Regions from separate parts of the Pseudomonas sp. MLB6B genome, predicted to be linked through region 2. Evidence: riboswitches for the same ligand, from Rfam matches in the RefSeq annotation. Region 2 holds a riboswitch; the other holds the start of a gene.

Region 1 (5,958 bases), 330 kb from region 2:
AAAGCCTGCCAGGCCCCAGAGCGCACCACTGGCGACGCGATTGGGTTCGCGCAGGCTGTACAGCGCCGCCAGCAGCAAGGCGAAGCCCACGGCCACGACCAGGTTGCCGCCGGTGGTGGCCAGCACCCGTTGCCAGCCGTCCTCGGGCGACCACGCCTCAGCGGCATGCTCATGGGCGGCACCGCCTTCGGCATGGCTGTGCCCCTGGACCGCAGGCGCTGCGTTTTCGTAGGTTTCGGCCTGAAGGATCAACGGGCTGACCCACAAACTTTGCAGCAGGGTCAGCAACATCGCGGCGAGCAAGCCGCTGAAGCCCGCGGTACGGGCGATGCGAGTGAACATGCCGGCGTCCTCAGTGGCAGGGGAAGGCTGCGCTGTGGCGCGTGTCGTGGGCGGCGTTGTGCACGGCGTCGATGTGCGAGAAGCCGGCGAAATACACAAGGCTCAAGCCTAAAAGGCCGGCACCGATGGCGATGACCAGGCGCTGGCTGAGGGTGGTGGAGGGGCTGATGGCGGGTTTGCTGCTGACGATGGGCATGACGTGTTCCTCGGCTGGGAATCGGTAGGTCACGCACGGTCGCCTCAGCGCGGACACGCCAAGTGCAGGCAACGGCGCCCGCCCACCGCGGGGGTTGATCGAGACGTCAGGCCGGTCTCCGGGCTCGCGAGCGGGAGCTTGGCTCCCCAGACAGTGCGTCGACCTTCCCACGTGGCTGGCGCCGACGCAGTGGTGTTGCAGACGCATGACTCGCTTACCGTTGCGGGGGCAGCACCGGCATTGCCTGGCCTGCTGTTGCAGACCGCGACGCACCGGTTTCCCGTTTCACCCCACAAGGGGCACCTGACGCAAGGGCGCTAGCAAACCATGGGGCATGATTCCCGTCAATCGGCCGCCCCTCGGCGGCTGCGGTTGACCCCACGCGGGGCACTGCGTAGCCTTGCCGTTTCGAGGTTCTCAGGGGGCACGGTTTCCCTCACCCACTGAGCTAAGACGGGAACGCGGTAGAGCCGCGGCTGCCCCCGCAACTGTAAGCATCCCAGCCGATCGGCACAGCCACTGCGCGCACGCGGGAAGGCGCCATCGGCACGGTCGCGATGGCCAGGATGCGAGCCAGGAGACCTGCCTCGGTACGCTTTCGACATCAACCGGGCGGGGTGATCCGGTGGCGAGCACGCCTGGCCTATCCGGTCGCGGGCGATCGTCCCGCATGCCCGCGCCGTCTGCCAAGGGCACTGAGACATGAAAACACTGGCCAAGCTTCCCGTCACCATCGTCACCGGCTTCCTCGGCTCGGGTAAAACCACCTTGCTCCGGCACATGCTGGACAACGCCCAGGGCCGCCGCATCGCGGTCATCGTCAACGAGTTCGGCGAATTGGGCATCGACGGCGACCTGCTCAAGCAGTGCAGCATCGGCTGCACCGAAGAGGAGGCGGTGGGCCGGGTCTTCGAGCTGGCCAACGGCTGCCTGTGCTGCACGGTGCAGGAAGAGTTCTTCCCGGTCATGCGCGAGCTGGTGGCGCGCCGCGGCGATCTGGACCACATTCTCATCGAAACCAGCGGCCTGGCCCTGCCCAAGCCGCTGGTGCAAGCCTTCCAGTGGCCTGAAATCCGCAACGCCTGCACGGTCGATGCGGTGATCACCGTGGTCGACAGCCCGGCGGTCGCGGCCGGCACCTTCGCCGCCTATCCCGACCAAGTGGACGCCCAGCGCAAGCTCGACCCCAACCTCGACCACGAATCGCCCCTGCACGAGCTGTTCGCCGACCAATTGGCCAGCGCCGACCTGGTCGTGCTGAACAAAGCCGACCTGATCGACGCCGAAGGCTTGGCTCGCGTACGTGCCGAAGTCCAGGAAGAATTGCCGCCGGCGGTCAAGATCATCGAAGCCAGCAGCGGCCGCCTGCCGCTGGACGTGCTGATCGGCGTGGGCGCCGAGTCCGAGGCGCATATCGACGGCCGCCGCACTCACCATGACTCGCACCACGACGAAGACGGCGAGCACGACGACCACGACCACGACGCGTTCGACTCCATCTCCCTGGAGCTGCCCGAAGCCGACGAGCGCTTGCTGCTCGAGGCATTGGCGCAACTGGTGGCCCAGCACGACATCCTGCGCATCAAGGGCTTCGCCGCCATTCCCGGCAAACCCATGCGCCTGCTCATTCAAGGCGTGGGCAGCCGCTTCGACAAGCACTTCGACCGCCCGTGGCGTGCCGATGAAGCCCGTATCACCCGCCTGGTGCTGATCGGCCAGGACCTCGACGCCGAACAGCTCGGCGCGCGCCTGCACCAAGCCCTGGGCGCCTGATCGATGCACCTGCTGCGTACTCAGCCCGGCGGCTTCGTGCCGGACGATAGCATCGCCGACCTCGGCCAGACCCCGGCCGAGCTGGTGATCCTGTGCAGCGGCGATTCGCACCTGGCGCTGCTGGCCGATACGCTTGAGCACCTGCCGGCGAACTTCCCCAGCGTGCGCCTGGCCAACCCCATGCAGGTGCAGAACCACGGCTCGGTCGACCTGTACGTCGACGAGGTGCTGCGTCACGCCAAGGTCATCCTGCTGTCGCTGCACGGGGGCGTGGGTTACTGGCGCTACGGCATCGAACAGTTGGTACAACTGGCCGAGCGCGGTGTGGAGCTGATCCTGGTGCCGGGGGACGACCGCCCCGACCCCGAGCTGACCGATCTGGGCAGCGTACGCGACGCCCGCGCCGAGCGGCTCTGGCACTACCTGCGCCAGGGTGGCAAGGCCAATGCCTTGAACCTGTTCAACTGCCTGGCCAGCACCTGGTTGGGCCGCGATTACCCCTGGCACGAGCCGCAGCCCTTGCCACGCACGAGCGTCTACCACCCTCAGGTGGGCAGCGCCACGCTGCAGGACTGGTATGCGCAATGGCAGCCGGAGTGGCCGGTTGCGCCGCTGTTGTTCTACCGCTCGCATTTGCAAGCGGCCAACACCGCATTTCTCGACGCGTTCTGCGAGCGTCTGCAAGCCGCCGGCCTCAACCCGCTGCCCATCGCGGTCGCCAGCCTCAAGGAGCCCGAGTGCCTGGCCCAGGTGCAGAACTGGATGGACGAAGTCGACGCCGAGGTGATCATCAACACCACCGGCTTCGCCCTGTCCAGCCCGGAGCGGCCCAACCTGCGCCCGTTGCGGCGTGACGTACCGGTGCTGCAAGCGATCTGCGCCCAGGACAACCAGCCGGCCTGGGAAGCAAACGAGCAAGGCCTGGGCGCGCGCGACCTGGCCATGCACATCGTTCTGCCGGAATTGGACGGACGCATCATCACCCGCCCGGTCAGCTTCAAGGACCTGGCCTGGCGCAGCGAGCGCAGCCAGGCCGATGTGGTCTGCTACCGCGCACATCCCGAACGCATGGATTTCGTCGCCGAGCTGGCGCGCCGTTGGGTGGTCCTGGCGCGCCTGCCCAACGCGCAGAAACGCATCGCCTTGGTACTGGCCAACTACCCGACCCGCGACGGTCGCATCGGCAACGGCGTGGGCCTGGATACGCCCGGCGCGGCGCTCAATATCCTGCAAGCCCTGGCCGACCAGGGCTATCCGGTGGACGCGCTGCCCGAGACCGGCACTGCCTTGATTCAGGCCCTGCTGGGCGGGGTGACCAACGACCTCGACCACCTGGACCAGCGTCCCTGCGCCCAGAGCCTGAGCCTTGAGGACTACCAGCAGGCCTTCGCCCGTCTGCCGGCGGGCAACCGCCGAGCGGTGCTGGAGCGCTGGGGCGCGCCCGAGCAGGACCCAATGTGCCGCGCCGGGCGCATGATGGTCGCCGGCCTGCGCTTCGGTTCGACCTTCGTCGGCATCCAGCCGGCCCGGGGCTACCAGCTCGACCCCAGCGCGGTCTACCACGACCCCGATCTGGTGCCGCCGCACGGTTATCTCGCGTTCTACTTCTGGCTGCGCCACGCCTATGGCGCCGACGCACTGATCCACGTCGGCAAACACGGCAACCTGGAATGGCTGCCGGGCAAAGGCGTGGGGCTGTCGGCCGAATGCTGGCCCGATGCGCTGCTCGGACCGATGCCCAACGTCTACCCGTTCATCGTCAACGACCCGGGCGAAGGTGCCCAGGCAAAGCGCCGGACCCAGGCCGTGATCATCGACCACCTGATGCCGCCGCTGACCCGTGCCGAGACCTACGGCCCGCTGCGCCACCTCGAACGCCTGGCCGACGAGTACTACGAAGCGCAACTGCTCGACCCACGCCGCGCCCGCGAGCTGCAGCGCGAGATTCTGGAACTGGTCAAAGCCAACCACATTGACCGCGAACTGCAGCTCGAAGGCCAGTTGGACGACGCCGCACTCTGGCTGCCACGCCTGGACACCTACCTGTGCGACCTGAAGGAATCGCAGATCCGTGACGGCCTGCACGTGTTCGGCCAGTCGCCCGAGGGCCGCTTGCGCCGCGATACCCTGCTGGCCCTGCTGCGCGTGGAGCGCTACGACGGCCAAGGCGCCAACGCCAGCCTGCTGCGGGCGCTGGCCAAGGCCCTGGCGCTGGGCTTCGATCCCCTGGACTGCGACCTCGGCGAGCCTTGGCGCGGCGCCAGGCCCGCGTGCCTGCTGGGCGTCGACGACAGCCTCTGGCGCACCCATGGCGACACCCGTGAGCGCCTGGAGCTGCATGCCTTGGCGCTGATCGAGGCGACCCTGGCCGGCACCTTGGCCTTGCCGGCCGAACCTGCCTGGCAACCGGTGCACGCCGTGCTCGACGGTCTGCTGGGGCAAATAGCCCCAGCGCTGGACGGGTGCGGCGAGGCCGAGCTGCAAGGCCTGCTGGCCGCCTTGGACGGGCGTTTCGTGCCCGCAGGGCCCAGCGGTGCGCCGAGCCGCGGGCGCCTGGACGTGCTGCCCACCGGGCGTAATTTCTACACCGTGGACGTGCGCAACCTGCCTACCACCACGGCCTGGCGCCTGGGCTTCGCCTCGGCCAGCCTGCTGCTCGAACGGCATCTGCAGGACCACGGCGACCACCTGCGCCAGCTCGGCCTGTCGGTGTGGGGCACGGCCACCATGCGCACCGGCGGCGACGACATCGCCCAGGCCATGGCGCTGATGGGCGTGCGTCCGGTGTGGGCCAGCGGCTCGCAGCGGGTCGACGACTTCGAGATCCTGCCGGTGAGCGTGCTCGACCGCCCGCGGGTGGACGTGACCCTGCGCGTCTCGGGCTTTTTCCGCGATGCCTTTGGCAACCTCATCCGCTTGTTCGATGCCGCCGTGCAGGCCGTCGCCGCCCTGGACGAACCTGACGACTTGAACCCCCTGGCCGCCCGCGTACGCGCCGAGCGCAGCGCGCTGCTGGCCAAGGGCGTCGACCCCGAGCAGGCCGCCCGCGAAGCCGGTTGGCGAGTGTTCGGCGCCAAGCCCGGTGCCTATGGCGCGGGGGTGCAGAACGCCATCGACGGGCGCCTGTGGCAAAACCGCGAGGACCTCGCCGAGGTCTACCTCAACCACGGCAGCTACGCCTATGGCGCCCAGGACGAAGGCACCCCGGCGCGCGCGCAGTTCGCCCAGCGCCTGAGCCAGGTGCAGGCAGTGGTGCAGAACCAGGACAACCACGAGCACGACCTGCTCGATTCCAACGACTACTACCAGTTCCAGGGCGGCATGCTGGCCGCCGCAGAAACTCTGGCGCACACCCAGGTGGCGAGCTACCACGGCGACCATAGCCAGGTCGACCGGCCACGCATCCGCACCCTCAAGGAAGAGCTCAACCGTGTGGTGCGCGCCCGTGCGCTCAACCCCAAGTGGATCGACGGGGTGAAGCGGCATGGCTACAAAGGCGCCTTCGAGATGGCCGCGACGGTGGACAACCTGTTCGCCTTCGACGCCACCACGCACTTGATCGACGACCACCACTACCAATCCCTGGCCGACGCCTACGTGCTCGACCCAGCCACCCGCGAGTTCATGCGCGAGCACAACCCCGAAGC
Region 2 (5,958 bases):
CAGCGCGACCCTCGGCTGTGGACGCGCGCGCCGATGCCGAACGCAACGGCCCGTCGTGCCGAGCCCGCAGCTGCGCCTTGAGGCGCTCGATGGGCGGCGCGTAGATGAAGCCGAACGACACGCAGCCCTCGCGGCCATGCACCGCGTGGTGCATCAGGTGGGCCTGGTACAGACGTTTGAGGTAGCCGTTACGTGGCACGTAACGGAACGGCCAGCGGCGATGCACCAGCCCATCGTGGGCGATGAAGTACAACAGCCCGTAACCGGTCATGCCGGCACCGATCCATTCCAGGGGATGCCAGCCGGCATTGCCCAAGGCGATCAATAGGATCGCCAGCACGGCGAACACGGCGGCGTACAGATCGTTCTTCTCGAACCACCCATGGCGCGGCTCGTGGTGCGAGCGGTGCCAGCCCCAGCCGATGCCGTGCATGAGGTACTTGTGGGCCAGCCAAGCGACGACTTCCATGCCGGCCAGGGTGATCAGAAAGATGGCGAGGTTGGTCAGCATGGCGTCCGTTCGATTCCAGGGAGTGAGGTATGGAGTGCTGCGCCTAGGATAGCGTTCCCAGGTGTAGCAGCGTAAACGGTGCGACGGATTGATTTGGATCGCATTCCAATGCAGGCAAAAAATGAAAACGGTAGTGGCTTACATGAAATTTGTTATAAGATAACGTTTCATTACAAGCCCATCCCCTTGCCTGCGATCCTCCATGACAAGCGCACACGCCACCCCAACCCCGATCACCCAACGCCTGCAAAGCATCGACGCGCTGCGTGGCCTGGTGATTATGTTCATGTTATTGGACCACGTCCGCGAAACTTTCTTCCTGCACCATCAGGTCGGCGACCCGATGGCGATCGCCACGACCGAACCCGGTCTGTTCTTCAGCCGCACCCTGGCGCATTTGTGCGCGCCGGTGTTCGTGCTGCTCACAGGCCTTTCGGCCTGGCTCTATGGTGAGAAACACCAGGGCCGGGGCGATGTCGCAGCGTTCCTGTTCAAGCGCGGCCTGTTCCTGGTGGTGCTGGAGTTCACGGTGGTCAACTTCGCCTGGACCTTCCAGCTGCCGCCGAGCGTGGTCTACCTGCAGGTGATCTGGGCCATCGGCGTGAGCATGATCGCGCTGGCGGCGCTGGTGTGGTTGCCGCGTGCGGCGCTGATCGCGCTGGGCCTGGTGATCGTCGTCGGGCACAACCTGCTCGACGCCGTGCATTTTGGCGAAGGCTCTGCGCTGCACGTGCTATGGGCGATCCTGCATGACCGTGGCTGGCTGGAGGTGTCCGAGCACATGCGTCTGCGCACCTCGTACCCGGTATTGCCGTGGATCGGCGTGATCGCCCTGGGTTATGCCATGGGTCCTTGGTTCGCCCGCGGTAGCGATGCGGCCCAGCGTCAACGTCGGCTGTTGACCACCGCAGCGCTGGCGCTGCTGGCGTTCGTCGCGTTGCGGCTGTTCAACGGTTACGGCGAAGCGCCCTGGAGCAGCTACCCTAGCGCCCTGCAAACCCTCATGAGCCTGCTCAACATCACCAAGTACCCGCCTTCGCTGCTGTTCCTGTGCCTGACCCTGGGCGTGGGCCTGCTGTTGCTACGCGGCTTCGAGCGCGCCGGCCAGGCACGCTGGATCGGTGTGCTGGCAGTACTGGGCGCAGCACCGATGTTCTTCTATCTGTTGCACCTGTACGTGCTCAAGCTCGCCTATCTGGTGTGCGTGGCGCTGTTCGGCCTCAATCAAGGGCAATACTTCGGCTTCGACAGCATCGGCGCGGTATGGCTGTGTGCGGTCCTGCTGGCGCTGGCGCTGTACCTGCCGGTGCGCGCCTTCGCCCGGCTCAAGGCCCGGCGCCGCGACATCGCCTGGCTCAAATACCTGTGAAGAGGTTCCCTGCCAGCGGGTGATGGTCTACCATGCCGCCCGCCGGTTTCCCCCCAGGAATTAATAGGGAATTCGTCGCCCGCCCAGCCGCGGGCCAAACGAAACTGCCCCCGCAACTGTAGGTGCCGAGCCTGCTCCTCGAATGCCACTGGACCTGTCCGGGAAGGCCGGAGCCAGGCCAGGACGCACCAGTCAGGAGACCTGCCGGCACACATTCACCGACCGGCGGGGTGTCCGGGACGGCCATCGGCACCCTGTCCAGGGTGGCACCGCCTGCCTCGCGCAGGCGGCGCAGACGATGCCTGTCCGTGCGCGCGGTCCGCTGCACCACGATAGGAGATCGTTCCAATGCTACGCTTCACCGCCCTGCTCACCGCCCTCGGCTTCTCCGGCTTGGCCCAGGCCGCCGCCACGCACTACCCGCTGACCGTGGACAACTGCGGCATGCCGCAGACTTTCGCCGAGGCGCCGCAACGTGCGGTGACCATCGGCCAGGCCGGCACCGAAATCCTCTACGCCTTGGGCCTGGGCGAACGCCTGGCCGGCACCTCGCTGTGGTTCAACGATGTGTTGCCCGAGTTCAAGGCGCAGAACGACAAGGTGCCGCGTCTGGCCGACAACGACCCGAGCTTCGAGGCCGTGGTCGGCAAACGTCCGCAACTGGTCACCGCGCAGTTCGAATGGATGGTCGGCGAGCAAGGCGTGGTCGGCACGCGCCAGCAGTTCCACGAGCTGAACATTCCCACCTACCTGCTGCCCTCCGACTGCGAAGGCAAGGACAACCTGGTCGGCGCCGACGGCACCCGTTTGCAGCCGTTCAAGGTCGACTCCATCTACAAGAGCGTCAGCCAGCTGGCCGAAATCTTCGACGTGCAGGCCCGCGGCGAGGCGCTCAATGCCCAACTGCGTGGGCAGTTGGAGAAGGCCCGAGCGCAGTTGGCCGGCAAGGACCTGTCGGGCACCAGCGCGCTGTTCTGGTTCTCCAGCGCAGACCTCGACATCGACCCCTATGTGGCCGGGCGCCAAGGGGTGGCCGACTTCATGCTGCAAACCCTCGGGGTGCGCAATGTGGTCGAGTCCCAAGAGGAATGGCCCACCGTCGGCTGGGAGACTCTGGCCAAGGCCAATCCCACCTGGCTGATCATCGCGCGCATGGACCGTCGCCGCTTCCCGGCCGACGACTACCGGAAAAAACTCGAATTCCTGCGCACCGACCCGGTGGCGAAGAACCTCGACGCGGTCAAGCAAGGACGCATCATCATCCTCGACGCCGACGCTATGCAGGCCGGGATCCGTCTGTTCCGGGGGCTGGAGACGCTGTCGGACGCCTTCGCCAGCGGTAAAGCGGCGCCGTGAGCCAGCGATTGCTACCAGGCGGTGTCCTGGCACTGCTGGCGCTGGTCGGCGCCTTGCTGGCCGGCATCAGCATCGGCGAAACCAGCGTGGCGCCACGGGTGGTCTACCAAGTACTGGCCAACCACCTGTGGCAAGCCGGCTACGCGGTCGACCCGATCGATGCCGGCATCGTCTGGAACTACCGCCTGACCCGCACCCTGGTGGCAGCGGCGTGCGGGGCGGGCCTGGCGACCTGCGGGGTGATCCTGCAAGCCTTGCTGCGCAACGCCCTCGCCGAACCCTACCTGCTGGGTTTGTCGGCCGGCGCTTCCACCGGTGCGGTAGCGGTGGGCCTGCTGGGTATCGGCGGCGCGGCGCTGTCGCTGTCGGCCGGGGCCTTCATCGGCGCGCTGGCGGCCTTCGCCCTGGTGGTGCTGCTGTCCCGTGCGGCCGGACCTGCGCACAACAACGCGCAAGTGATCCTGGCCGGCATCGCCGGGTCGCAGCTGTTCAACGCCATCACCGCCTTCCTGATCACCAAGTCGGCCACGGCCGAGCAGGCGCGCGGCATTCTGTTCTGGCTGCTGGGCAACCTCAGCGGGGTGCGCTGGCCGTCGGTAGGCCTGGCGGTTCCGGTGGCGCTGCTGGGCCTGGCGGTGTGCCTGTGGCATCGGCGCAGCCTCGATGCCTTCACCTTCGGCGCCGATTCGGCGGCCTCGCTCGGGGTGCCAGTACGCCGCACGCAATTGCTATTGATCAGCTGCGCGGCGCTGGTTACGGCGGTGATGGTGTCGATCGTCGGCGCCATCGGCTTCGTCGGGCTGGTCATTCCTCATGCGCTGCGGCTGCTGCTCGGGCCGGGGCATACGCGACTGCTGCCGGCCAGTGCCTTGGGCGGCGCGCTGTTCCTGATTTGCGCCGACATCCTCTCGCGCACCTTGCTACCTGGGCAGGTGATTCCGGTAGGCGTGGTCACGGCGCTGATCGGCGCGCCGGTGTTCGCCTTGATTCTGGTCAGCCGCCGGGGGCGCTCATGAGCAATCTCGCGGCCGTGCGCCTGGCACCGCTGAGCTGCGCGGGTCTGGGCCTGAGCGTGCGCGGCCACCCGCTGCTGCACGACATCGACCTGCAACTGCTGGCCGGGGAAACCCTCGGCGTGGTCGGCCCCAATGGTTCTGGCAAGTCCACCTTGCTCAAGCTGCTGGCTGGGTTACGCACGCCCAGCCAGGGCAGCGTGCAACTGCTCGGCGAGCCGCTCGCAGATTTGCCGCGGCGGCGCGTCGCGCAAACCCTGGCATTGGTCGAGCAACAGGCCGACACCCACGACGCCATCAGCGTCTTCGAAGCCGTTGCCCTGGGCCGCACACCCTGGCTGTCGGCGCTGGCCCCCTTCGGCGAGACCGACCGCGCCATCGTCGAGCGGGCGCTGCGCGACGTCGATGCCGTGCACCTGCAACGACGGGTGTGGGGCTCGCTGTCGGGCGGCGAGCGCCAGCGCGTGCACATCGCTCGTGCCCTGGCCCAGCGACCGCAGGTGTTGCTGCTCGACGAGCCGACCAACCACCTCGACATCCAGCACCAGCTGAGCCTGCTGCACTGCGTGCAGGCGTTGCCGATCAGTACCGTGGTGGCCTTGCACGACCTCAACCAGGCCCTGACCTGCGACCGTCTGGCCGTACTCGACCAAGGCCGCCTGGTGGCGCTCGGCGCACCCTTCGACGTGCTCACACCCGCGCGCCTGCTGAGCACCTTCGGCGTGCACGCCCATTACCTCACCGACCCTTACGACGGCGCGCGCATCCTGCGCTTGCGCACGCCCTGACGCTGGAAACCTACCCATGCTCCGATTCACCGCTGCCGTGTGCCTCGCCGGCCTGATGTTCGCACCCCAGGCCCAGGCCGAGATCCATGAAGTGAAGATGCTCAACCGCGGCGGCGACGGCGCCATGGTCTACGAGCCCGACCACCTGCGCATCGCCCCGGGCGACAGCGTGCGCTTCATACCCACCCACGCCAGCCACAACGCCGCCACCCTGCCCGCGCTTTGGCCCAAGGGCACCGAGCCGTTCAAGGGCAAACTCAATCAGGCCACCGAACAACGCTTCAGCGAGCCGGGGCTGTATGGCATTCAGTGCATTCCGCACCTGGCCATGGGCATGGTCATGCTGATCCAGGTGGGCGATGCCGACTTGAGCGCGGCGCAATGGCCGAGCGATTTGCCGGCCCGCGCCGCAACGCGTCTTCAAGCGCAACGCGCGAAGCTGGAGGCCGGACGATGAGCCATCTGACCCGCGCCGCCCTGCTCCTGCCGCTGCTGGGTATCGCACCGCTGGCCGCCGCCGAATCCGACGAGTCGGCGCAATCGGCCGCCAGGGGGTTCGTCGAAGACAGCCGCTGGAGCCTGCTCAACCGCAGCGTCTACGACCGCCGCGACTACCACAATGGAGGCCGCAACGGCGCGGCGCGCAACGCCTACAAGCCTCGCAGCGAGCGCAGCGACCTGGCCGAGGAATGGGGTTATGGGGCGATCGGCACCTTCACGTCGGGCTTCACTCAAGGCCAGGTAGGCTTCGGCATCGACGCCCACGCCTTGCTCGGCGTCAGGCTCGATAGCGGCGGCGGCCGTGCCGGCAAGGTGCGCTTGCTGGCCGTGGACAACGACGGCCATCCGCAGCGCAGCTTCGACCGCGCCGGGGCGGCGGTGAAGATGCGCGTGTCCAACACGGTCCTGAGTTACGGCGAG

What was found. A riboswitch is a leader RNA that binds a small molecule or an ion and turns the genes downstream of it on or off. The one in region 2 is predicted to bind cobalamin.
Region 1: linked by a shared signal. The riboswitch ahead of cobW (cobalamin biosynthesis protein CobW) and the one ahead of ACSMEV_RS13450 (ABC transporter substrate-binding protein) in region 2 are both predicted to bind cobalamin.

The regions. Positions count from the first base shown of each region.
Region 1 is NZ_CP199313.1:3,320,919-3,326,876, reverse strand. It holds gene ACSMEV_RS14665 (CbtA family protein) at 1-342, opposite strand, end outside; gene ACSMEV_RS14660 (CbtB domain-containing protein) at 353-538, opposite strand; cobalamin riboswitch at 631-860, opposite strand; cobalamin riboswitch at 940-1,142, shown strand; gene cobW (cobalamin biosynthesis protein CobW) at 1,241-2,311, shown strand; gene cobN (cobaltochelatase subunit CobN) at 2,315-5,958, shown strand, end outside.
Region 2 is NZ_CP199313.1:2,994,813-3,000,770, reverse strand. It holds gene ACSMEV_RS13460 (sterol desaturase family protein) at 1-511, opposite strand, end outside; partial or broken gene ACSMEV_RS13465 (phytoene/squalene synthase family protein) at 1-27, shown strand, start outside; gene ACSMEV_RS13455 (DUF1624 domain-containing protein) at 714-1,880, shown strand; cobalamin riboswitch at 1,907-2,103, shown strand; gene ACSMEV_RS13450 (ABC transporter substrate-binding protein) at 2,229-3,236, shown strand; gene ACSMEV_RS13445 (FecCD family ABC transporter permease) at 3,233-4,252, shown strand; gene ACSMEV_RS13440 (ABC transporter ATP-binding protein) at 4,249-5,037, shown strand; gene ACSMEV_RS13435 (pseudoazurin) at 5,054-5,494, shown strand; gene ACSMEV_RS13430 (OprD family porin) at 5,491-5,958, shown strand, end outside.